2 regions of the Oceanobacillus sp. NCCP-135 genome follow, and region 2 is predicted to be linked to the other one. Evidence: a T-box and tRNA genes for the amino acid it is inferred to sense, from the RefSeq annotation. Region 2 holds a T-box; the other holds one or more tRNA genes.

Region 1 (12,147 bases), on a different contig from region 2:
GCCTTTTATGTAGTATTTTTAAGGAAGAAATTGTATTCAGGCTCCTTGTGCTTTAAAATAAATTATAGTGAATGAACAGGGAAGGAGGTCAGAAGTAATGGGTAAATGAAACAACAGAAAGCTCCTTTATTATTTTTATACAAAGTTTATCGGTGCGGGTTTTTCTATTTCAGTGTTTGTTTTTTGCATACTTTTTCTAATTTCCTTTGATATGTTTGAGCTATCTGAAATACTATCGAATCATTTATTTTGGGCTGCGTTTTATGTGTATGCTATTCCTTGTTCTATGATTATTGATGGGATCATCAGGGGGTGGACAAAACTTAAACGTTGGATTGTTTTACTTTATATTTTTGCTGGTAGTATTATTTTTGCTTTTCCAATGGAGCATATCGCTTTCTTCCTTATCGCTGGGTCGATTGGGGCAATTGCCGCTGTGTTGTTTTATTTTGGCATCGTTTTATTTAAAAAGCGATTTCCGATATCACTGATTTTCGCAATTGTTCTACCAGTAATATTTACACTTATTTCCACCGTAGATTTCACAGATAAGGAGAATTGGGTGGAAAAAAGGAATTCATCCGGATTTGCATCAACATTTGACTATTTCCATGGGGAGCATAAAATACCAATTGAGCTCTCAAAAGGGGAAGTAATTACATTTCAAGTAAATATATATGATGAAAATGGTGGTTGGGGCTATCATTTTGAAAATACAAAAGGTGATCATTTGCCGATGAAGGAAAAAGGCGAAGAAGCGTTGGAATATAAAGCTTTAAATGATGGGGAATATTATATTGTTCTCCACGGAGATAAAGTGAATGGTAGATTTGTAGTCGATTGGGAAATTTCCTGGGAATAAATATAAATTTGATGGAGTGGATTTAATGGAATATCTATCAGAAAGTGTACAGAAATGGGTAGTAAATTCAGTTGACACAAATGCAGCTATTCTTTCAATAGAACGGTTAAAAGGCAGTACATCTTCTATTTTACATAAACTAATCCTTAAAATAAATGATGAGATTAAAGAAGTAATACTTCGGCAATTGGATAACCGAGAGTGGCTGAAGGAGGAGCCGGATCTAGCCCTACATGAAGCGGAAAGCTTGCGTTTGGCAAAAGCTAAAGGGTTGACTGCACCAGAAATAATTGCATATGAAGAAAATATAGAGGTATGTGGTGATCCGCTTGTATTAATGTCAAGGCTACCTGGTTCAGTTGTATTAAAACCAGAAGACAGGATGGAGTGGCTTAGTGGTTTAGCAGAGGAGTTAGTAAAAATACACGCAGTTGATGGTAGTGACTTTACGTGGAAGTATTTTCGATATAATGATGTGAATAAGATAGAAATGCCGAGCTGGTCAAGTGTTCCTGACATATGGAAAAAGGTATTTGAAGTTGTAAAAGGCTCACCGCCAAATGCAAAGGAATGTTTTATTCACCGAGATTTTCATCCTGCTAATGTACTCTGGGAGAGTGGTACTGTAAGTGGCGTAGTTGATTGGGGAAATGCTTGCATAGGTCCTGCTGGAATTGATGTTGGTCATTGCAGGTGGAATCTAGCGATGCTATATGATGTTGTAACAGCTGATGAATTTCTAGAAGCCTATCAGCGGTATGCGGGAACAGAATTTTTATATGATCCATACTGGGATTTAGTTTCGCTGATTGATGTGCTTTATGGACCGCCGGTAGTGTATCCGGGATGGAAGGCATTTGGGGTAACAGACCTTACGAATAAGCAGATGGAAAAGCGGATGGATAAGTATGTAGTTAGTTTAGTGAAAAATGCAGAAAGAAAGCGAATGACTTGATGAAATATTAAGAAAATAATGAAATAATATAGGAAATGAAAGGAGGTGCAGCGTGAAGTGGAGGAAAAAATAAATATTATTATAGACCATTTGCAAGAATTAAAACAAGGTCAACGTTTACTCGCTTCAAATCAGGAGAAATTAGAATCAAATCAAAGACGACTTGAATTAAGTCATGATCAACTATCTTCTAAATAGGACGGGTTTGCTTCAAATCTGGAACAGTTATCTTCTAAACAGGATGAGTTTGCTTCAAGCTTAGAGCTTCTTGCATTAAACCAAGCAAACTTTTCTATAAAGATGGATAGAATGGATGAGAAACTTGATAATTTCATGACCGAAACCAGAAGTAATTTTAAGCATGTGCAGTCTCAATTAGATAATCATACAGATATGTTTTAATTGGTGCAATTGAAACGTTAAACTGGTGCAGCCTCAAGTGATGACTTCTTTGTTATACCTCAAAAGATATTTCTAAAACTACCAGTAAATCCACACAAAAAAACACTGCATTTCCTATATAATCAGGTTGCAGTGTTATTGGATGGAGCATAGCGGGCTCGAACCGCTGACCTCTTCGCTGCCAGCGAAGCGCTCTCCCAGCTGAGCTAATGCCCCGTACAAATATACATTATATATGTTAATTCATTACTTTTCAATCATATATTGCTAAATAGAAAAATCGTTTAATAATCACAAGAATATACTATCTTATATAGGATAAGTACATGTTCATAGCCCCCATGTCCTGACAGACACCGCAATATATGGAAATCCCATTTTCGTATAAAAAATAACCCCTCACGTATCTGCTAAAGGACTTGAGGGATTACTTTTTATAATTTTTATCAAAGGCGTTAAACACTATCTTAACTTTGGATCGAAAGTTAGTAAATGCCTATATTTATAATAAGCCTAAAGCGCTCTGATGGATTCAATATTAGGCATCCATCAAGGATTCGATGTAATCTTTTAATACATGTATTGTACTTACAATATCATCAAGTGCAGACCATTCTTTCGGATTATGACTAATTCCGTCTTTACTTTTGACAAACAACATTGCGACGGGAATATGTCTTCCTAAAATCATTGCATCATGGCCTGCTCCACTTGGTATGTACAATGGTTTGATATTATTTTTCACTACAGCATTGGCTAATTTATCCTGCAGCCCTTTTTTTATCGGGATGGGCTTTATTTTTGTTGTTTGATTTATCTTGCAATTAATCCCTCTCTTGTCTGCAATCGATTCAGCTTCCTGAACAATCATTTCCAATAATTCATTGCGTGTGTGCTCATGTATATCACGGATGTCGACACTTAGTTCCACTTTTTGCGGTATTACGTTTATCCCATTTGGGTAAACGTTTACTTTACCAACTGTTGCTACGGAGGTATCACTTACTTTAAGCGGGAAACTTTCAACGCTTTGAATAAACGCAGCAGCAGCTACCATTGGATCCTTGCGACCAATCATTGGTGTGTTTCCGGCATGTCCTGCTTCTCCAATAAAAGTCACCTGCAACCATGCTGGTCCAGCAATACCACTAACTATACCTACCGAAATATTTTCTTTTTCAAGTTTTTTCCCTTGCTCAATATGAACTTCTATAAACGTTTCTAATTCCTTTAAATCTCTTTTTGCTTCTTGGAATTTTTGAGGATTGCTGCCATATACCCGAAGTACATTTTCAAATGAATCACCGTTATAATCAATCAAGTCTTTATTTTTCGTGAAATCAGCTTCACCTGTCATTGCCATACTTCCGGTTAATCCACTATTAAACCTTGAACCTTCTTCATCTGAGAAAACAATTACCTCATATGGTTTCTTCGCTAAATAATTGGTTTCCTTCCAGGCAGCAGCAACCTCAAGTGAAGCCAGAACCCCAACAGGTCCGTCGAAACGCCCCCCGTTTGGCACACTGTCCACATGGGAACCAGATGCAATTGCAGGAACACCGTTGTTAATCCCATTTAGTCGACCTATAACATTACCTGCTCCATCCTCTGACACTTCCAATCCAGCTTCCTTCATCCAGTTTTTCACCAATTGTTTGGCTTCTATTTCTTCTGCCGAAAAGCCAGACCTCATTATTCCACCATCGGATGTAGCGCCAATTTGCGATAATTCATGAAGACGTTTGGCAATCCTTTCTCCATTGATACCAGCATAATCAAGTTTATGGTTGTATTCTTGCATTAAAGCTTTAAAAACATCTAATTCATGATTCTGTAACATAAAATCCTCCTCTTAAAATGAATAATCTAATAACAGCAAATTACAAAAATCCAACAAAGGTGCCGGCTAGAATTACAGAGACGATTGTTACGGTAATAAACCCGCCAACCAGCATTGGGGCCAACATATGACTAAGCAAAATGCTTTTTTCCTTTTCATCCTGTGTTAGCCCATTAACAACTTCATTCGTTATAATGTAATCTGCTGGAAAACCGTAAAAAGCGGTTAAAGAGACGGCAAAGGCCATTTCTTTACTAACTTGTAAAACTTTTCCCATAATAAACGAAAATATATACATGCCAATAACTCCAAGTACGATACAACCGATTAAAGGGAATAACAAGTCCACCATCATGCTTGGCGTGGCATTTTTCAAACCGTCAAAAATAAACAGTAAAAGTGCCATGATTGCAAAACCGAAACCGTTGGCTTTTTGAAGAGTGTGTCTTTCTAAAAAACCTACACTGCGTCCGATAACACCGAACAGCAAACAAAGCACATAAGGGCTAATCTCAACTATTGGCCCCAGTAATGTTGAAACAATATACGCTAGAAAACCGACAAAAGCCAGTCTTAAAAATTTAAAATAATCCGTGTTATATTTAGCAGGCATTTTTTGAAAAAGCTTGGGTTCATTATGCTCGGGAGCAGTTGACTGTTTAACTAGATTTTGTGCTTCCAGTTCACCATTTCTATATTTTTTTAATAACCTGATACCTTCCTTTTTTAACATAATTGATGTTAATGGATAACCGGCGAAGCCTTGCAATACATAAATAACAATTGCAAATACCGCCAAACTGGTAAGCCCTGCAGCTGATGCTCCTTCTGCCATGATTAAAGAAGAAACTAATCCGCCGACCAATGGAGGAATAGCAACGACTACTGTATTAAAATCAAACAGTAAGATTCCCAGTCCAAATAAAATCGCAATAACGCCCAAGATTCCTGCTACGGCAATTAAAACTGTTTTCCATTGTTCCTTTAGTTCCTGAACAGATAGTAATGTCCCCATATTTGTAATCAGCAAATAGATCATCATTACTGCTACAGCAGATGGAATACCGGCTAGTTCAATAATGTCTGTCGGGAAAAATGTCCAATAGCCGATTAAAAAAAGAACGGCGCTGATAAATACTGATGGAATCCAAGCCTTCGTTTTAATGGCAATAATTTCACCAATAAACAAACATAGAATAATTATGACCAACGCAAGCATCTGTGACATGAACATCTCATCCTTTCTGAAAGTTAGATTGTCTTGATGATAATTAAAATATTAATCTACTAAATTAACCCTTGCATCTGCAGTACTAATTCCGCAATTAGTGCTGATCCAAGAAAAGTACCCAATAATACCAGACTGGCAACTATAATTGTCTTCCATCCCAGTTGCATAAAATCTGTCCATGATCGACCGATTGCAATACCGGCATAGGCTAGTATTGGTGTAGCAAGTGCAAGAAGAATCATTGAAAAATCCCCCCTCCTCCTTATTGCTCAGCCATCTGATTAAATGGATGTGTGCACATTAAAATATTAGGATTATTAAAATCATTTCCTTTTATTTATTTATACGGAATATTATATAGGGTTCTGATAATAATTGATATGTCTTAAATACATAAAGTAAACAGGTATGATTTGTCTTACTTCAACAAATCATACCTGTTTAAAAATGTAATCATTTTTATCGCCAAATTAATTTCAAAAGTCAGATCCCCATCCATTTCTTTAATTCCCATCAATTGTTTGATCTTATTGATTCGGTATTTGATTGTATTTTCATGAACATACATCTCCTCACTGGTTTTTCTGATACTTTTGTTAAAATGCAAATACAATTTCAGTGTCTTCACAAGTTCTGAATTGTTTTCCAAATCATAATCAATGATTTGTTGGAGTCTGATTCTAATGAAACTATCCATCTCATCAGTATCCAAATTAAGAAAAAGCCGGTATCCGCCTAACTCTATATAAGTAATCATTTCTTTGTTGTAATCCGTCACTTTTAAAAATTCTATACACTTTTCAGCATCATTTAATGAATAGTTTAAATCCTTTAGTTCCCGAAAACTCCTACCGACACCAGCATAAATTGCATAATCGAACTTCTTTATAATATTTGACACAAAGTCATGTAGTCGTTTATTCATTTCTTCTTCATTAATACGTTCGTCCCTGATAAATAAGATGGAATATTGCATTGAATCTTCCTTCATCAGAAACCGATGTAGAAACGAATTTAAATGGCGATGAAGTAATCTTGAAAAACTCTGTTTTACCCTATGTGTTTTTTTGCTATCCATCATTTCGTGTGCGATCTCAATAGTCAATACGATATAGTGATTACTTTTGTTATAAAGATTTTTTAACTGTAGATACCTGTTTCCCTGTTCAGGGTTTTTTAATATTTTTTTCACTAAATGACCTTCATATTGAAATTGGCTGGATACATAGTGATTATGTGACTGCATTTCCAACGCAAAAACAGCAGTTGCCTGTTCAATAGCAAATATATCAAGGGAATCAAGAAAATTATTCTCCTCTGTAATCGCCACTAACACGCCTGTGATTTCAGATTCAATTATTATTGCAAACAAATGGAGGTCATAAGGTTGCCCGTTATAAACAGCTTGTTGGTGGGCAACATTTTCCACGGAAAAAATTTCTTTCACTGATAATGGCTCCTCTTCCATTTTGTTGATCAGTAGGTCTTTAGTAGATGGGGAAGTATATGATAAAACATCGAGAAATTCGTTACAAACACAAAATTCTTTATCGGTAAGCCTTGAAAGTGTGTTTGTGATTTCAGAAAGCCCCCGGTGTGACATATATACCTTGGTTAATTCCTTGTGAATGTGATTGGAACGATTATTTTGCGAAATAAGAGTGGCATTTTCAATTGCAATCATAGCCTGGTTGGCAAATGTTTGCAGTAGTTTTAAATTATCCAAGGTAAACTTGACTTCTTCTGAATAACTGTCTATTGTCAGTACACCATAACATTCGTTTTTGCTCATTAATGGTGCGGAAATGGTACTTGTGGGAACTTTATCTTCCCCTAACGCTTTTTGGTACCAGTTTAGGTTTTCGCTTGAGATATTGGCCATTCCTTTGCCGGTTTCTGTTTTAGAAGTATATAATTGGGCTTCTCTTAATAGAAAGGTTTTCCCTGACATAGCCTCATCTGGTTTCAGGGTTGCTTCTTTCAAATAGTTTATATCGAAGCCAATGGATGATTTTGCTCTTAAGTACCCTTTTTGGGAATCATATAAAAAGAGCACAATAGCATCTGCCCAATTAAAAACACTTAAGGCCTCTTTAATTATTAAATGTAATACCTCGTCCAAATTTCTAGTGGATGTCAATACCTTTGTAGCGTTTATTAAGCTTAATAGTTGTTTTTCAATAGTCATTATTAGCCACCCTGTTATTTAATGTCTACCTATATTATAACATTTTTATGAGCTAATTAGATTCCCTTAATGTTTTACAAACTAAAAACAGCTTTAGGTCAAAATAACTGTTTTTATTAAAAAGCCTAAAAATTAGTCTGAATCTACTATAACTTTACAAAAACTTAATTGTTTGAGGGTTCATAATATGCCATATAAATAGTGTGTCCTATAATTTTGCCAGGATATAATACGGTAAAAAAATGGAAGGTACTAATGAGAGATTCTACTGTAAAAAAGGTCATTAATCTTTTCCTTATTTTCATGCTTGTTTTTATGAATTTTTCTAACGTTTTTGCTATCGCGGCTTCAGCCCAGAGTGGTGATGTAGCAGTTGCAGAGGATTTATTTATTTCAGAGTACATGGAAGGCAGCTTCTTCAACAAAGCGATTGAAATTTACAACGGTACAGGAAGTGCAGTAGATTTATCTAGCTATCAGGTAGAGTAGTAATGGTGCTACTGAAGCTAGCCAATCTGTCACATTATCAGGGGTATTAGAGCATGGTGATGTATTTGTTCTTGTCTAGGAAATTATAAAATTTATGGTGGATAACAAAACAACCGAATCAGCCACGTCCAGCTCCAACACTAAAGCCATAGCAGACTCTTTTTGGTGAGACGAGCATAGTGCAGTAACAGAGTGCCCCAGTTTGTAAGTTGTTAAACAGACGCCTTGCATTTTTGTGCTTAAGAGATAGTTGACGTAACTGCGGTATCTTTAATGCGCTGTGAGGAAAACATATTATTGAATAATAAACTGATTTCAATGATCAGTAGTATTGCGATAATCCATTTTCCGTTGTTTAGGATAGCCTGCTGACTGAAGGCTATCCAGTCAAGTTGAACTATATTCGTAGTATTCATTTTTAATGTGAATGTATAAAACATACAGAATGTAAATATCCGAGACCACTGTGAATGATCATAAACGAAAAGTCCCTTAATCAATCCATATTCCTTTACTCTGATAACACCCCGGACTAATTCAATCACCTCATGGGCAATGAAAATAAAAAGAACGATGAACCAGAATGCCAGAGTAAATGCAGGAGTGAAAATGTCGGAGATAACCATAGATGAACCAATAATCGACAGCGCTCCATGAAACATACAGTTTGGTGCTCGCCAGTCATCTATTAGGGACCAGCTGTAATTTGTGTAACGTTTGAAAATCATATAAATACTTAACAGATAAAACAGAAAACCAGCGATAATCAAAAATTCATTGATATAAAGATTAAAATCATCCCAGATATTGTTATACATCAGAACTAATGACTGCGTACTAACGGTCGTTAAAAATAAAATACCATTTAAATTCTTGCCCAGCTTTTCCATGAAAATAGTGAGCATACTTTTAATGGATATAACAAAAAAGAACAGCCACAATAAAGAATTAATCACTACAAGCGGCAAAACCATTCGCTCGAATATAGGAAAATATCTGCTTATAATAATAACTGTAACGGAAGTACTTGCCACCCATGTGCCAATTCTAAATCGACCGACTAAATGGTTGTAATGAAGTGTGGTGAATTTTCCTATAATTAATGAAGTAATGTAGGAGACCATAAAGAATGCCCAAATTGATATAGCAATTAAAGCAATCATTTTAACCCAGACAGTATCAATATTAAAACTAGGTCCTACATTCAAACTGAATACACCTACAGCCATTACAATTGCGGCTGAAGCGGTTTCAACCAAAATAACCTTCTTATTCAGGAGATAATATAGAAGGAAAAATAAAGTAATAGATCCAATAATAAATAACAAACGAATTCACCTCTAAGAGAATGAAATTTAAATAGAGTAACCTATATATTATACATGGATTGGTAAATAATTGAAAGGAAACGGATTGAAAAATGCTGCTTCATGCTGGTTATCTTAGGAAACCTCAGTAAGTATAAATTGTTTTCAAACTCTTCTGTTTACATCTGCTAGCGTTGTAGGATATATTATTTATAAGTATTTTAAAGGGGTGCCATAGGAAGCTTTTGATTGATATACTAATAGGTGTGTTGCTTTTAATTGGTATAGGTTATTCATAACAGACAGCTATTGGGCGGGATTAACAGCTGCTCTAACAAGATTTATACTGATAGTTGTAGCATATCGAAGAGGTTTAGTGAATAAGGGAAAGCAAACATAGTAGAATAGAAGAGCCCTTATAAGTCATAGAGTTTTGTAGGTTTTTCCAATACCTGCATGTATCTAAATGAAATAGGAGGAGGTCTAAGATGAAAAAAGGTGATTATCGTTTGAAGATTGCAAATCGGGAAGCATTGATCGGTGTTGGGTTGGTTATTTTCAATTTCATCTGGTGGTATGTGTTCGCATATGGTTTGGGTAGCAGGGATCCTTCTGAATATACGTATGTTTTCGGGTTACCTGCATGGTTTTTTTATAGTTGTGTCATTGGTTTTATTGTGATGGCTGTATTAGTAACGGTTCTAGTTAAAAAGTTTTTTGTAGCTATTCCATTTGATGAAGAAGGAGAAACCAAATGAATGTACAGGCAATTATACCTTTATTTATTTTTCTGTTGATTATTTTTGCAGTTGGAATTTGGGCTGGCAGAAACCTTAAATCATCCAATAAATTTTTGGATGATTACTTTTTAGGCGGCCGAACTATGGGTGGGTTTGTTTTGGCCATGACGATGACTGCTACGTACGGAAGTGCAAGCAGCTTTATAGGTGGCCCAGGGACTGCATATAATGAGGGCTTGGGATGGGTTTTATTGGCCATGACTCAGGTTGCAACCGGTTATTTCGTTTTGATGGTTTTGGGGAAAAAGTTTGCAATCGTAACAAGAAAATATAATGCACTTACAATGGTGGATTTTTTAAAGGAAAGGTATCGATCAAAATGGGTAGTTCTATTTTCAGCAATTAGTATTATTATCTTTTTATTTTCGGCAATGGCAGCCCAATGGATTGGCGGGGCAAGGCTAATTGAATCCCTGACAGGTCTATCGTACCTATCGGCATTATTTATTTTTGCTGTATCCGTATTAGTTTATGTAGTAATTGGCGGGTTCCGAGCTGTTGCGCTGACAGATGCAATTCAGGGTAGCATCATGTTTTTGGGTACCTTAGTTTTGCTAATTGCTGTGATTATTGCCGGAGGAGGAATGCCACAGATAATTTCTGATCTCAGCGCAGAAAACCCCAATCTAATAACTCCGTTTGGATCAGATGGTAGTTTAACCCCAACATATGTATCATCCTTTTGGATCCTGGTAGGTGTAGGAGTTGTTGCCCTGCCGCAAATAGCTGTTCGTGCAATGTCTTATAAAAACTCCAGATCCATGCATCGTGCATTAATTATCGGAACAATCGTTGTTGGTTTTATTATGCTGAATATGCATTTGATTGGTGTGTTTGCTCGTCCCATATTGCCAGGAATTGAGGTTGGCGATAAGGTTATGCCTCTAATAGCGCTGGAGGTTATGCCAGCATGGCTTGCAGGTATTGTATTGGCTGCACCAATGGCGGCGATCATGTCGACAGTAGATTCATTATTGTTATTAGTGAGTTCCACTGTTGTGAAGGATGTATATTTAAATTATGTTGAGTCAAAAGCATCGCATAAACGTGTTAAGCGAATAAGTATTGGAGTAACAGCGATATTAGGGATTATTGTTTTTGTAATGTCTCTAAATCCACCAGATTTGATCATTTGGTTGAACTTATTTGCATTTGGTGGACTGGAAGCGGCATTTATTTGGCCAATAATTATGGGTCTTTATTGGAGCAACGGAAATAAGTATGGTGCACTTGCTTCCATGGTTGTTGGTGTTGGCTTATATATATTATCAGATACATTTTTCCCACAGCCTTTAGGATTACACTCAGTGGTTCTTCCTGTGGCAGTTTCGTTTGTGGCGTATGTGGTGGTTAGTATGGGGACACAGAAGAGATTGGTATAAAAAATAAAAAAGTGTTCTCATGAGCGAGAACACTTTTCCTATTATTCTATTAGTTTCTCGTCTTTTCAAGAGCTAAGAAAATATAAACGAAAGCGGCACTTTCGCCGATTTCTTCAAATTTGACTTCTGATCTCTAACCTTTAGAAAGACGCTTTAGCGTGTTTCTCAGCAAATTCAATAAAAAACTCTAAGGCATCTTCATTACCAAGTGATCCTTTATTTACTACTTTATCAACCGGTTGACCCATTAAAATTTTCTTAACAGGGATCTCCAATTTTTTCCCATTTAATGTTTTTGGCAGAGCTGAAACCTCGTGAAATCCTGTTGGTACATGTCGTGGGGAACATTGTGTACGGATCTGTTTTTTAATTGCCTGTTTAATTTTTTCCGATAATGTATAGCCTTCCCTCATTACGATAAATAACGGGGTAAAGGATTCGCCATTATCTATTGGAATATCGACAATCAAGCTATCGGAAACTTCCTTTATCTGATCGACTGCACGATAAATTTCACTTGTGCCAATTCGGATTCCACCTCGGTTAATGGTAGCGTCTGATCGGCCATAAATAACGCATGTATGCCGATCGGTAATCTTTAAGTAATCTCCATGACACCAGATCCCAGGGAAAACGTCGAAATAGCTTTCGTGCAAGCGACTGCCATCCGCATCATTCCAAAAATAGA
Region 2 (12,147 bases):
TAATTCCTATCAAACATTTATTCCAGATACGAAAGATGGTTTAGTTGCCTATCTATCCAGTGATTTATTTTATGGAGTAGGAAAAAAAACGGCTGCCCGGATTGTTAAGCATTTAGGAGAAAGTGCCATATCCAAAATTTTAAATTCACCTGATATATTAAAAGAAATACCAGTAGTAAAGAAGGAAACAGCGGAATTACTTGTAAGAACGCTACAGGAAAATCAGGGGTTCGAGCATATTGTGGTCTATTTAGCTAAATATAGCATTGGGCTGAAAATGGCGCAAAAAATTTATCAAAAATATAAAGATGAGGCAATAGCTATTTTGGAAGAGGATCCCTATCAATATGTATTTGATATAGAAGGATTTGGTTTTCGGACAGCTGATGAGATAGCGAGACAAAATGGCCTTTCTTTAACACATCCAAATCGAATTGGTGCGGGGTGTATTTATATATTACAAAAAAGCATCCAGGATGGGCATGTATTTCTTCCGTTAGATACTTGCGTGTTTCAAGTACTGGATCTATTATCAAACCATTCCATTTCCCGAACAGTTATTACTGACAGATTGGAAGAATTAAATACAGCGAAGACAATTATTGTTCATCATGGTAATGTTTATTTACCTTCTCTTTATTATGCAGAGGATGGTTTCGCTTCCCATATCAAGAGAGTTATTACCAAACAGGTTGAACATGAAACCCCATTGGCAGAATTGATGAAAATAATTGGAGATATAGAGGAAACTGAAGTATTAAGCTATGGAAAAGAGCAATTTAATGCAATTAATCAAGCATTACATTCTAATGTCATGATCGTCACCGGTGGTCCGGGAACTGGCAAAACAACGGTAGTAAATGGTATCCTAAAAGCATATGCAGCTATCCATGAGTTGTCGTTAGATCCTGGAGATTATGACAATAAATCTGACTTTCCATTCATTTTAACTGCACCAACAGGTCGTGCTGCTAAACGACTGAATGAATCAACCGGACTCCCTGCAGTTACCATTCATCGGCTTTTAGGATGGAACGGCCAGAATGGGTTTGAGAAGGATCAGAACGAGCAGCTGACTGGAGAGTTAATAATTGTGGATGAATTTTCTATGGTAGACATTTGGCTTGCTAATAGCTTATTTAAGGCAATACCAGATAATATGCAAATTTTGCTTGTAGGTGATGAAGATCAATTGCCTTCAGTTGGACCAGGACAGGTATTATCTGATTTATTAAGCAGTGGATTAATCCCTTCTATTAGCCTTAGTGAAGTATATCGTCAGAAAGAAGGATCAAAAATTATTCATCTTGCTCATGATATAAAGAATGGCACTTGTACTAGCGATAAGCTAAAGAATGAAAAGGATTTTAGTTTTATCTCTTGTAATGAACACCATATGATCGATGTAATTACTCAAGTATTTTTAAAAGCGAAGGAAAAAGGTATTGATCTTAGAAATATTCAGGTGCTTGCACCGATGTACCGTTCACAGGCAGGAATAACGATGATTAATAAAAAGCTGCAGGAATTAATTAACCCTAAAACGAGACAAAAACGGGAAGTGAAAACAAGTGATGCCGTATTTAGAGTTGGTGATAAAGTCCTTCAGCTCGTTAATCAGCCTGAAGACGGTGTTTATAATGGGGATATTGGTCAAGTGGTTGCAATATTCAAAGAGGATGAGAACACAGAAAATGTGGAACAGTTAGTTGTCCTATTTGAAGAAAAAGAAGTGGTTTATGAACGGAAGGATTATTCAAATATTATGCATGCCTATTGCATATCAATCCATAAATCCCAAGGAAGTGAATTTCCGATTGTGATACTTCCCGTTGTTTCAACCTATCATCGGATGCTAAGAAAAAATTTACTCTACACAGCGATTACTAGAAGTAAGGAATCCTTAATTATTTGTGGGGAGGAACATTCATTCCTCCGAGGGGTTAAAACCATTGATACAAATAAGCGATACACTTCTTTGAAGGAACAATTAATGGAAAGGCTGCAAAATCTACCCGAGCAATTAAAAGATAAAGGGCTAGAGGAAAAAGAATTAACACCATATGACTTTATGTAATGAACCATGTATATTTTATTAAATTTCGGGTTAGCATAACATAATAATGCTAAAAAGAGGATTTATCCACTTTTTTGAAAACTCAATAGAAAGAGGAGCTTTATCTATGATGCGATGCCCGAATTGTAATGGGAAGGATATTGGCAAAATTGGCGCACAGAACTATTATTGCTGGACGTGCTTTATTGAAATGAATGTGGATGAAGATAAATTAACTGTTCATCAAGTGGAAGCAGATGGTTCTTTAAGTTCGCTTGATGATCTATTTTCGGAGGACGAAAGAAAAATTGAATGGTAAACCTTAGCTGCAAAAGGAGAAATAAATTTTTGTACTAAGGGGGAAATCGTAAATGCTGAAAGATAAGAAAGTACTACTTTTTCTATACTCACTTATTATTGGTATTTTTATTTTCTTATTTGTATTTTTACTTGTTAAACTGTTCCCGTTATATGGAACTGTTTTTTCTTTTCTTTGGAGTTTATTTTCACCTTTTTTCATTGCTTGTTTCATTGCCTATTTGCTATATCCTGTTATTAATAAATTGCATAGCTATAGTATCCCCCGTGGATTGGCGATTCTTTTTATCTACCTTATGTTCTTTGGTGGTGTGACTTATTTAATTTATCGTGTTTATCCAACAACAATTCATCAACTGCGAGATTTGAATGAGCAGTTACCACAATTGATCAGTATGTATGAGAATTTGGTTTATACTCTATACGATTACACTTCGTTTTTACCAGAAGCCGTTCATGATAAGATCGATCAAGTAATAATAAATGTTGAAAACACATTAAATAACCTCCTGGAAAAGCTGATAGGCGGCTTTACCAAGATTTTTGACATGATCGTATTGCTTACCGTTATTCCTGTCTTAGTATTTTACTTTCTGAAAGATTATAATAATATTAAAGAATACTTTAAAAAATTCATCCCTAAAAAACATCAACCCCAGGCAAGTAAAATGTGTCGTGCCATTGATGAAAGATTGGGGAGCTATATTCGAGGTCAATTAATTGTCTGTTTCTTTGTTAGTATGACAACTTTAATTATATTCCATTTATTAGATATTAAATATGCCTTATTGTTAGCGATCTTTATGGGAGTTACAAATATTATTCCATATTTCGGTCCGATTATTGGAGCGATTCCTGCTGTAGCTATCACAATTACAATGTCTGGAAAGCTAGTTATATTTGTATTAATAGCCATCTTTGTTATTCAGTTAATTGAAAGTAATTTATTATCACCATATATTGTTGGTAAAAGTATTAACATTCATCCAGTCGCTATAATATTTGTACTTTTACTTGGTGGGAAATTATTTGGCGTAATGGGTATGATTCTTGCGGTACCTTTGTTAACCATTCTTAGAGTTATTATAAACCACCTCATTGCTTTTCGGCGTTATAATTGACAATGGAACAGAAGTTTTTTATAATATCGCTAGGTTTAAAATTAAAATAACGTTAAAAATGTTGAAGGTTATGAGTATATGATATTCGATTTTTCAGAAAGGGATTTCCACAGGCTGTAAGAAGTCCTAAATCAGAGTCATGGAAGCTAAACTGGAGTACGGTTAATACCCGTCGGTGTCATACCGTTAACATGTTCAAGTGATGGATAATTTGTATTATTCATAATGAGGGTGGTACCGCGATGATATCTCGTCCCTGCATATTTGCAGAGAGGGGATTTTTTTATTTCGTTACTAGAAAAGTATAACTTTTTTTGAAAATCAGTATAGGTGGCTTGAAATCCAAAGAGTCTAAGGGTTTCAAAGAAAGTGAAATACACTTTCAAGGATCCCTTAAGAGGGTGTTAAAACAGGCCAAGTTTTCTAATACTCAGGAGCTAAAAGGAGGATGCAAATTGCAACAGTTAACGTCAGCGGAAGTAAGACAAATGTTTATCGATTTTTTTAAGGGAAAAGGTCATCGGGTTGAACCGAGTGCGTCTCTTGTACCTAAGGATGATCCGACATTATTGTGGATAAACAGTGGGGTAGCAACATTAAAAAAATACTTTGATGGGCGTGTTATTCCAGACAACCCTCGGATGGTTAATGCTCAAAAGTCAATACGTACCAATGATATTGAAAATGTAGGATTCACGGCAAGACATCACACGTTTTTTGAAATGCTTGGCAATTTTTCCATTGGAGATTATTTTAAAGCAGAAGCGATTGAATGGGCATGGGAATTTTTAACGAGTGACAAATGGATTGGCTTTAATCCTGAATTGCTATCTGTAACGGTTCATCCAGAAGACGATGAAGCGTATGATATATGGTTAAATCTAATCAAATTGCCAAAAGAACGCATCATTCGTTTGGAGGAAAATTTCTGGGATATTGGGGAGGGACCAAGTGGACCTAATTCAGAAATTTTCTATGACCGGGGTGAAGATTATGGCAATGATCCAAATGATCCTGAATTATATCCTGGTGGAGAAAATAGCCGTTATTTGGAAATTTGGAACTTAGTGTTTTCACAATTTAATCATAATCCAGATGATACGTACACACCTCTTCCGAAAAAGAATATTGATACAGGTATGGGGCTTGAACGAATGGTTTCTGTCATTCAGGGTGTTCCTACCAATTTTGAAACTGATTTATTTATGCCAATTATCCATAAGACAGAAGAATTAGCTAACACGAGATATGGTAGAACGAAAGAGAGTGACACAGCATTTAAGGTTGTAGCAGACCATATTAGAACAGTAAGCTTTGCAATCGGAGATGGGGCAGTTCCTTCCAATGAGGGAAGAGGATATGTACTGAGAAGGCTGTTAAGAAGGGCAATTAGATTTGCTAAAGAAATCGGTATAGAACAACCATTTATGTATAAACTGGTAGATACTGTGGGCGAAATAATGAAGAATTTCTACCCGGAAGTATTAAAAAAGAAGGAATTTATTACAAATATCGTGAAAGTAGAAGAAGAGCGTTTTCATGAAACCTTAAATGATGGATTGGAAATACTATCCTCTATTATGAACAAGGAAAAAAATAAAGGAAATACGATTTTCCCTGGTGTTGAGGTATTTCGCTTATACGACACGTACGGATTTCCCAAAGAATTAACAGAGGAATATGTCGAGCAGCAAGGGTTTACGATTGATGAAAATGGATTTAATCAGGAAATGGATAAACAGCGAGAGCGAGCTAGAAATGCACGTCAAAGAGTTGGTTCAATGCAAGTACAGGACAGTATTTTAAGCGATACTAATGTGGATAGTGAATTTATCGGATATGAAAAACTGGAGGTCGAAACAACGATCGAAACAATCATAAGCGGAAATGAAGTTGTAGAAATCGCTGAAGCTGATAGTGAAGTGTTTATAATCCTGAAAGCAACACCATTTTATGCCGAAAGTGGTGGCCAGGTTGCAGACAATGGGTGGATTTATACCGATAATGCTTCAGCATATGTGGAAGATGTACAAAAATCTCCAAAAGGGCAAAATATTCACCGCGTTCGGGTGAAGGAAGGAAAGCTTCAGAACGGAGATAGTATAAAGGCAGTAGTTGATTCACATTTCCGTACATTGATCATAAAAAACCATACAGCTACGCATTTATTGCATCAAGCGTTAAAAGACGTCTTAGGAAGCCATGTCAATCAAGCTGGGTCACTTGTAACACCAGATCGACTGCGATTTGATTTCTCGCATTTTAATCCTGTTACAACAGAAGAATTACAGAAAATAGAACATATCGTAAACGAACAGATTTGGGCATCTATTACACTTAGCATTAACAATCAAAAAATAGAAGAAGCAAAACAAATGGGAGCAATGGCACTATTTGGAGAGAAATACGGAGATATTGTTCGCGTTGTTCAAATCGGTGATTACAGCATAGAATTATGTGGTGGTTGTCACGTGCGGAATACTTCAGAAATTGGCTTATTTAAAATTGTATCAGAAGGTGGAATTGGAGCTGGTACACGAAGATTGGAAGCTGTTACAAGTAAATATGCCTATCAATACTTTGCGAATAAATTAACCCTGCTTGAGGAATCTGCACAGGTAGCAAAAATCAGTGAGGATAAGCTTCCTGTTCGTATCGAAGGTTTATTCACTGAAATGAAAGACTTACAAAAAGAAAATGAATCATTAAGTGCTAAATTATCAAACGTAGAAGCATCCTCTCTATTGGATCAAGTCGAAACTATTAGTGGGGTACAGGTGTTGGCACAAAAGGTAAATGTAAAGGATATGAATCAATTACGAAATATGGTGGATAATTTAAAACAAAAGATAGAATCCGGTATAATATTACTTGCAGCTGAAAATAACGGAAAAGTACAGCTTGCAGCAGGCGTTACTAATAATTTGATGGAAAGTGGCCTACATGCTGGAAATTTAATCAAGCAAGCAGCTAAAGCGTGTGGTGGTGGCGGTGGTGGCCGTCCTGACATGGCGCAGGCTGGAGGTAAAGATCCAGAAAAATTAGGCGAAGCACTTGAATCAGCAAAACAATATGTCACTGACAATATTAAAAGGTAGCCTACTTGAATCCTGTGTAGTAAAAACATATAATAATACCTGTAAACATGTTAGAATATGGGATGAGAATAGTATTTGCTTTTAATACCTATTATTTATGTTAAAATTATAAATAAAACTATCGGTTAGTACTAGTATAGTTATTTTAAGAACGAGGTGTCACTATGAGTTCAATTGATAAAACGATGAAATTTAATTTTTCAGAGGAACCATTTGATCAGGATATAAAAGAAATCCTCTTTACAGTGCATGAAGCATTGCGAGAAAAAGGATATAATCCGATTAATCAGATTGTGGGTTATTTATTATCCGGTGACCCTGCGTATATCCCTAGATATAAAGATGCTCGAAATTTAATTCGCAAAATAGAGCGAGACGAAGTGATTGAAGAGCTAGTGAAATTTTATTTAGAACAACAACAAAAGGCGAATTAGATGAAGATAATTGGATTAGATGTGGGATCCAAAACAATTGGAGTTGCTGTGAGCGATGCTTTTGGCTGGACAGCTCAAGGATTAACAACAATTAAATGGGATGAAAATGACATCAAGTCTGCAGATGCAGAATTAAAGCAGATTGTAAAGGAACATGAAATAGGGAAGGCCGTTGTTGGTCTTCCTAAAAATATGAATGGTACAATCGGAGAACGCGGTATAGCTTCTGAGACCTATGCAAAACATATTGAAGTGTTTTTAGGGATCCCAACCGAAATGTGGGATGAACGACTTACAACAATTGCTGCTGAGCGTGTGTTGTTGGAAGCAGATATGAGCAGAAAAAAAAGAAAAAAAGTCATTGATAAAATGGCAGCTGTTATGATATTGCAAGGATATCTCGATCAAAAATAAAGGAGGGAAAGAATGTCACTTGAAGAAAAAGAGAGAATTATCATTCCGGATGAAAATGGAGAAGAACATTTATTCGAGGTTTTATTTACCTTTGATGTTGATGAAACAAACCAGTCGTATATTGCAGTAGTCCCAGTTGAACAGGCTGAAAATGAAGAAGTAGAGGTATATGCCTTTCGTTATGAGGTAAAAGACAATGATGATAATGATCTGTCCCTTTTCCCAATCGATTCAGATGATGAATGGGAACTGGTTGAAGAAATGCTTCATACATTAGCAGATGAAGAGAATGAAGAGTAATTCCGTTTTTTAGATGAAAAGCTGATGTCAAACTATGACATCAGCTTTTCTTATTATATGCTGTACGTCTAAGTGTCTCTTTTTGAGGTAGCACTCATAATCTTCATTGTGTCGCAGTTTATATCTGTTAGGTCACAACGAGTAATGCTATTTTCAGTTTTTTAGAAAACAGCCTTCTGACTAAACAATTAATTTTATAATGGAATATATTGTAGAATTTTAGTATAATATACCGGATGAGAGGGGGATACCATATGTCCAAAGATAAACAGAAGAGCAAATATAAGGACAATCTCATGACTCGAAGTGAAGAGGCAAGAACTGTACGTAAAGTAGTTGTAATCATTATCCTTTCACTCATTCTTATTTTAGTAGTAGGTGGTGTTTCTGGTTTTATGTACGTTAAGTCAGCATTGGAACCAGTAGATCCGAAGAGTGAAGAAAATATAGCGTTGGAAATTCCCATTGGATCATCAACTTCCAGTATTGCAGCTATATTAGAAGAAAATGGCGTTATTAAAGATAGTCGTATTTTTCGTTTTTACATAAAATTTAAAAATGAATCTGAATTTCAGGCTGGTGAATATACATTCTCGCCGGCAATGACAATAGATGAAATTATTGAATCATTAAAAAGCGGAAAAATTCTAGCAGAACCAACTTATACAGTTACGATCCCTGAAGGTAAAACGATTGAAGAAATGGCTAAGATTTATGCTGGAAAGCTGCATTTTAGTGAAGAAGAATTTTTGGAAAAAGTAAAGGATGAAAGTTATGTTGAAGAGTTAATAAATAGGTATCCAACGATATTATCTGATGTGATCCTTGCCCCGGAAATTAAATATCCACTTGAGGGATATCTGTTTGCGGCAACATACAGTTTTTACGAAAATGAGCCTACTATTGAAACAGTGGTAGAAAAAATGCTGCTTAAAACACAGGAAGTTATAGACCCTTTTATGAATGAGATAACAGCTAAAGATTTTACAGTCCATGAGGCGGTTACCTTTGCATCACTCGTTGAAAAAGAATCTGGTTCAGTTGATCAACGCAAAGAAATTGCCGGCGTTTTTTATAATCGAATGGAAGAACCTATGAAGCTACAAACGGATCCAACTGTTTTATATGCTTTAGGTGGACATAAGGAACAGACATTGTTGGAGGATTTGGAGGTCGAATCGCCATATAATACGTATTATGTGGATGGACTTCCAATCGGGCCAATAGCCAACTTTGCTGAAAGTTCATTGGAAGCTGTAATTAATCCGGAGGAATCGGAAAATTTATATTTTCTTCATGATAGCGAAGGAAATATACACTATGCAGAAACACATGAAGAGCATCTGCAAAACAGAGAAAAATATATTGATTAAAAATTTATGGAAGTGTGAAAGCAATTTTACATTTCCCATTTTTTATCATTTGAAAATGGGGTTTTTTAATGGATGAAAAAATAGCGAATTATTTAAAGCATTCATTGCCCGCTAATAAAAATTGGGTGATGGATATAGAGCAGCAAGCCGAGAGAGATCATATTCCAATCATGGATTCAGTAAGCATAAATTTCATCATGCAATTAGTAAGAGTAAAGAAACCAAAAGGAATATTGGAAATTGGTACAGCGATAGGTTATTCTGCACTGCGAATGTTGGAGGCGTATCCAGATACAACTATAATTACAATCGAAAAAGACGAGCAACGATATCACCAGGCACTTGAAAATATAAATAAACAAAATAGAGAAGAAAATATAACGATTATTTTAGGGGATGCATTAGAAAAATTAAGTGATTTGGCAAGAGATAATTATACCTTTGATTTAATTTTTATCGATGCAGCTAAAGGTCAATATAAACGTTTTTTTGAGCTTGCAAGCCCTATGTTAAATAATAATGGCTTAATTCTTACAGATAACGTATTATTTAGAGGGCATGTAGCTGAACCGGACAATGCCCATCCACGACATAAAAGAATGGTTGAGAAAATCCGGCTTTATAATGATTGGCTGCTAAACCATTCAGAATACACAACTTCGATCGTACCGATTGGTGACGGGGTTGCCATTAGTCTAAAACATAGCTGAAAGGAGTACGCTCTCTCATGAAAAATAAACCAGTTGTTATTGGTGTAGCAGGTGGAAGTGGAAGTGGAAAAACATCCGTAACTCGTTCCATTTGTCAGCGTTTTTCAGATAAAACAATTCTTGTTATTGAACAAGATTATTATTACAAAGATCAAAGTCACTTGCCTTTTGAGGAAAGATTGAATACGAATTATGACCATCCATTAGCTTTTGATAATGATTTATTAATTAAGCACCTTCATCATTTAATGGATCATAAATCAATTGAAAAACCGGTATATGATTATAAAATTCATACACGTTCTGATGAAGTGATTTTAGTTGAACCCAAGGAAGTAATGATTGTTGAGGGGATACTAATTTTAGAAGATCCAAGATTGGTTGATTTAATGGATATAAAAGTATTTGTTGATACAGATGCAGATTTACGAATAATTCGCCGTTTGCTTAGAGATATACAAGAACGTGGAAGAACATTGGATTCAGTTATTGATCAATATATAAGCAATGTTAGACCATCCCACCTGCAATTCGTTGAACCAACAAAACGATATGCAGATATAATTATTCCAGAAGGTGGGCAAAATCATGTAGCAATCGATATTATGGCTACAAAAATAGAAACAATATTGTCGAAGAATCAGCTAAATTAAATATAAAAAAGTATTGAAAATTTAAATGAAGTCTGCCATAGTAATGTTTAGTATATTTTTTAATATATTTATACGAAGAGCATTGTAAAAGTAATAGCTCAATTCATATATGGGAAGATAAAAAAGGAGTGTTTTTTATAATGGCAATAGAGAAAAGTTATTACATGACGCAAGAGGGGAAAGAAAAATTAGAAGAGGAACTATATTATTTAAAAATGGAAAGACGACAAGAAGTCGTTGAACGTATAAAAGTAGCTCGAGATTTTGGTGATCTATCTGAGAACTCGGAATATGATGCCGCAAAAGACGAGCAGGCATTTGTAGAATCACGAATAGCTCAAGTTGAAAAAATGATTCGTAACGCAGTCATCATTGAAAATGATAATGATAATCCTGATATTGTCTCGATGGGTAAGTCTGTAACGTTCAAAGAATTACCTGATGGGGAAGAAGAAACATATACTATTGTTGGAAGTGCTGAAGCAGATCCGTTTGAAGGTAAAATATCGAATGATTCGCCCATGGCTAAAAGTCTTATTGGTCTGGCAATAGGTGCAGAGGTTTCTGTAGCTACTCCAGGTGGAGATATAGAAGTTAAAATTGTTAATGTAAAGTAAATGGAAAGGGTTTGTCAATCGACAAACCCTTTTTTGGTGATTGGTTGCACTAGCACTTAACAATGAGGAAAAAGAAATACGTTAGAGTTACGTTGTCTACAATAGCTATTGTGTCAAAATGATCAGTCTTTGAACTGGGACGAGTAACAGAAATCCCTCTTATAAAAAATAGCCAATCATTCCATTGTAAATTCCTGCTTATTTCTCTCGGATAGATGAAAATACTCATTTTCCACATTGTGAAGCTTCCAGGCTGATGCTGTTTCATCATAGAATACAGTTAACCCCTTGCTTGCTTTGTATTGCTGTTTGTCCAGGTCTCTTCCAAGCCAGTTTAAATTGCCATAAGCATGTCCCTCAGGCTCATGTAAGATGTAATGGGCTCTTAATGTAATTGTAAATCCCTTAAGGTCCTCATTATATTCTGGATAAGTTACTCTTGAATTGTCATATAGAGCTTTTACCAGCTTACCTTTGTATGGTGGGCTCCAGTCACCCGTGAACTCCATATGTTCATTTAATAGATCCTTCATATTATCCGTTACACCAGTTTCCAATATAGATGCATCTCTGGTTGTCAATGCTTCGTGATACAGGCCGATGCTTTCATTTAATTGCTCCATTAATGCTATTTGCTCATCACTCGTCAATACGTCGATTGCATCAAATTCTACTGTTTCAGATTCTATTGGTTGATCCTCACTTTTTACAGATCCCCACGGAAACTCCTTTTGGATATGGACTATAGTTGAGGAATCTGCAGGGAAAAGCCCAATCGGATTTTCACCTTCATTAATCGTTAGATCGGTTTGCTCACCATTGATGAATAATTGATAATCATCATGCATCGACCTGATGGAAACCTCTGTTAAAGGAAGTTCGATTTCATGTCTGTAGGTATCTTCTGCTAATTCAAATAGGTTTATTTCATCCGAAACATTTGTGCTTGTATAGTTGTTCTGATAGCTAGCATCAATAATATGGGTTCCAGGCATATACGGTCCAAAAGTCTCTTCATCATTTTCTTCTTCCGTTGTAGCTACTTTTTCCTCA

The links. A T-box is a leader RNA that pairs with one kind of tRNA and senses whether it is charged. The one in region 2 lies ahead of alaS (alanine--tRNA ligase), so its partner is inferred to be a tRNA-Ala.
Region 1: it has a tRNA-Ala gene. The T-box ahead of alaS (alanine--tRNA ligase) is inferred to sense a tRNA for this amino acid. The anticodon was not compared.

The regions. Positions count from the first base shown of each region.
Region 1 is NZ_BAAKSZ010000004.1:97,174-109,320, forward strand. Features, by position in the region: gene AC6HVZ_RS04350 (hypothetical protein) at 287-862, shown strand; gene AC6HVZ_RS04355 (phosphotransferase family protein) at 888-1,817, shown strand; gene AC6HVZ_RS04360 (hypothetical protein) at 1,863-2,015, shown strand; tRNA gene AC6HVZ_RS04365 (tRNA-Ala) at 2,363-2,435, opposite strand; gene AC6HVZ_RS04370 (M20 family metallo-hydrolase) at 2,758-4,062, opposite strand; gene AC6HVZ_RS04375 (hypothetical protein) at 4,103-5,290, opposite strand; partial or broken gene AC6HVZ_RS04380 (hypothetical protein) at 5,350-5,529, opposite strand; gene AC6HVZ_RS04385 (helix-turn-helix domain-containing protein) at 5,712-7,481, opposite strand; gene AC6HVZ_RS04390 (lamin tail domain-containing protein) at 7,737-7,970, shown strand; gene AC6HVZ_RS04395 (TDT family transporter) at 8,210-9,298, opposite strand; gene AC6HVZ_RS04400 (YhdT family protein) at 9,766-10,035, shown strand; gene panF (sodium/pantothenate symporter) at 10,032-11,459, shown strand; gene AC6HVZ_RS04410 (acetoacetate--CoA ligase) at 11,600-12,147, opposite strand, start outside.
Region 2 is NZ_BAAKSZ010000008.1:6,640-18,786, forward strand. Features, by position in the region: gene recD2 (SF1B family DNA helicase RecD2) at 1-2,077, shown strand, start outside; gene AC6HVZ_RS07470 (YrzR-like zinc ribbon domain) at 2,184-2,375, shown strand; gene AC6HVZ_RS07475 (AI-2E family transporter) at 2,428-3,495, shown strand; T-box leader at 3,548-3,756, shown strand; gene alaS (alanine--tRNA ligase) at 3,951-6,593, shown strand; gene AC6HVZ_RS07485 (IreB family regulatory phosphoprotein) at 6,758-7,027, shown strand; gene ruvX (Holliday junction resolvase RuvX) at 7,028-7,441, shown strand; gene AC6HVZ_RS07495 (DUF1292 domain-containing protein) at 7,454-7,741, shown strand; gene mltG (endolytic transglycosylase MltG) at 7,996-9,114, shown strand; gene AC6HVZ_RS07505 (O-methyltransferase) at 9,183-9,824, shown strand; gene udk (uridine kinase) at 9,842-10,477, shown strand; gene greA (transcription elongation factor GreA) at 10,618-11,094, shown strand; gene AC6HVZ_RS07520 (TcaA second domain-containing protein) at 11,271-12,147, opposite strand, start outside.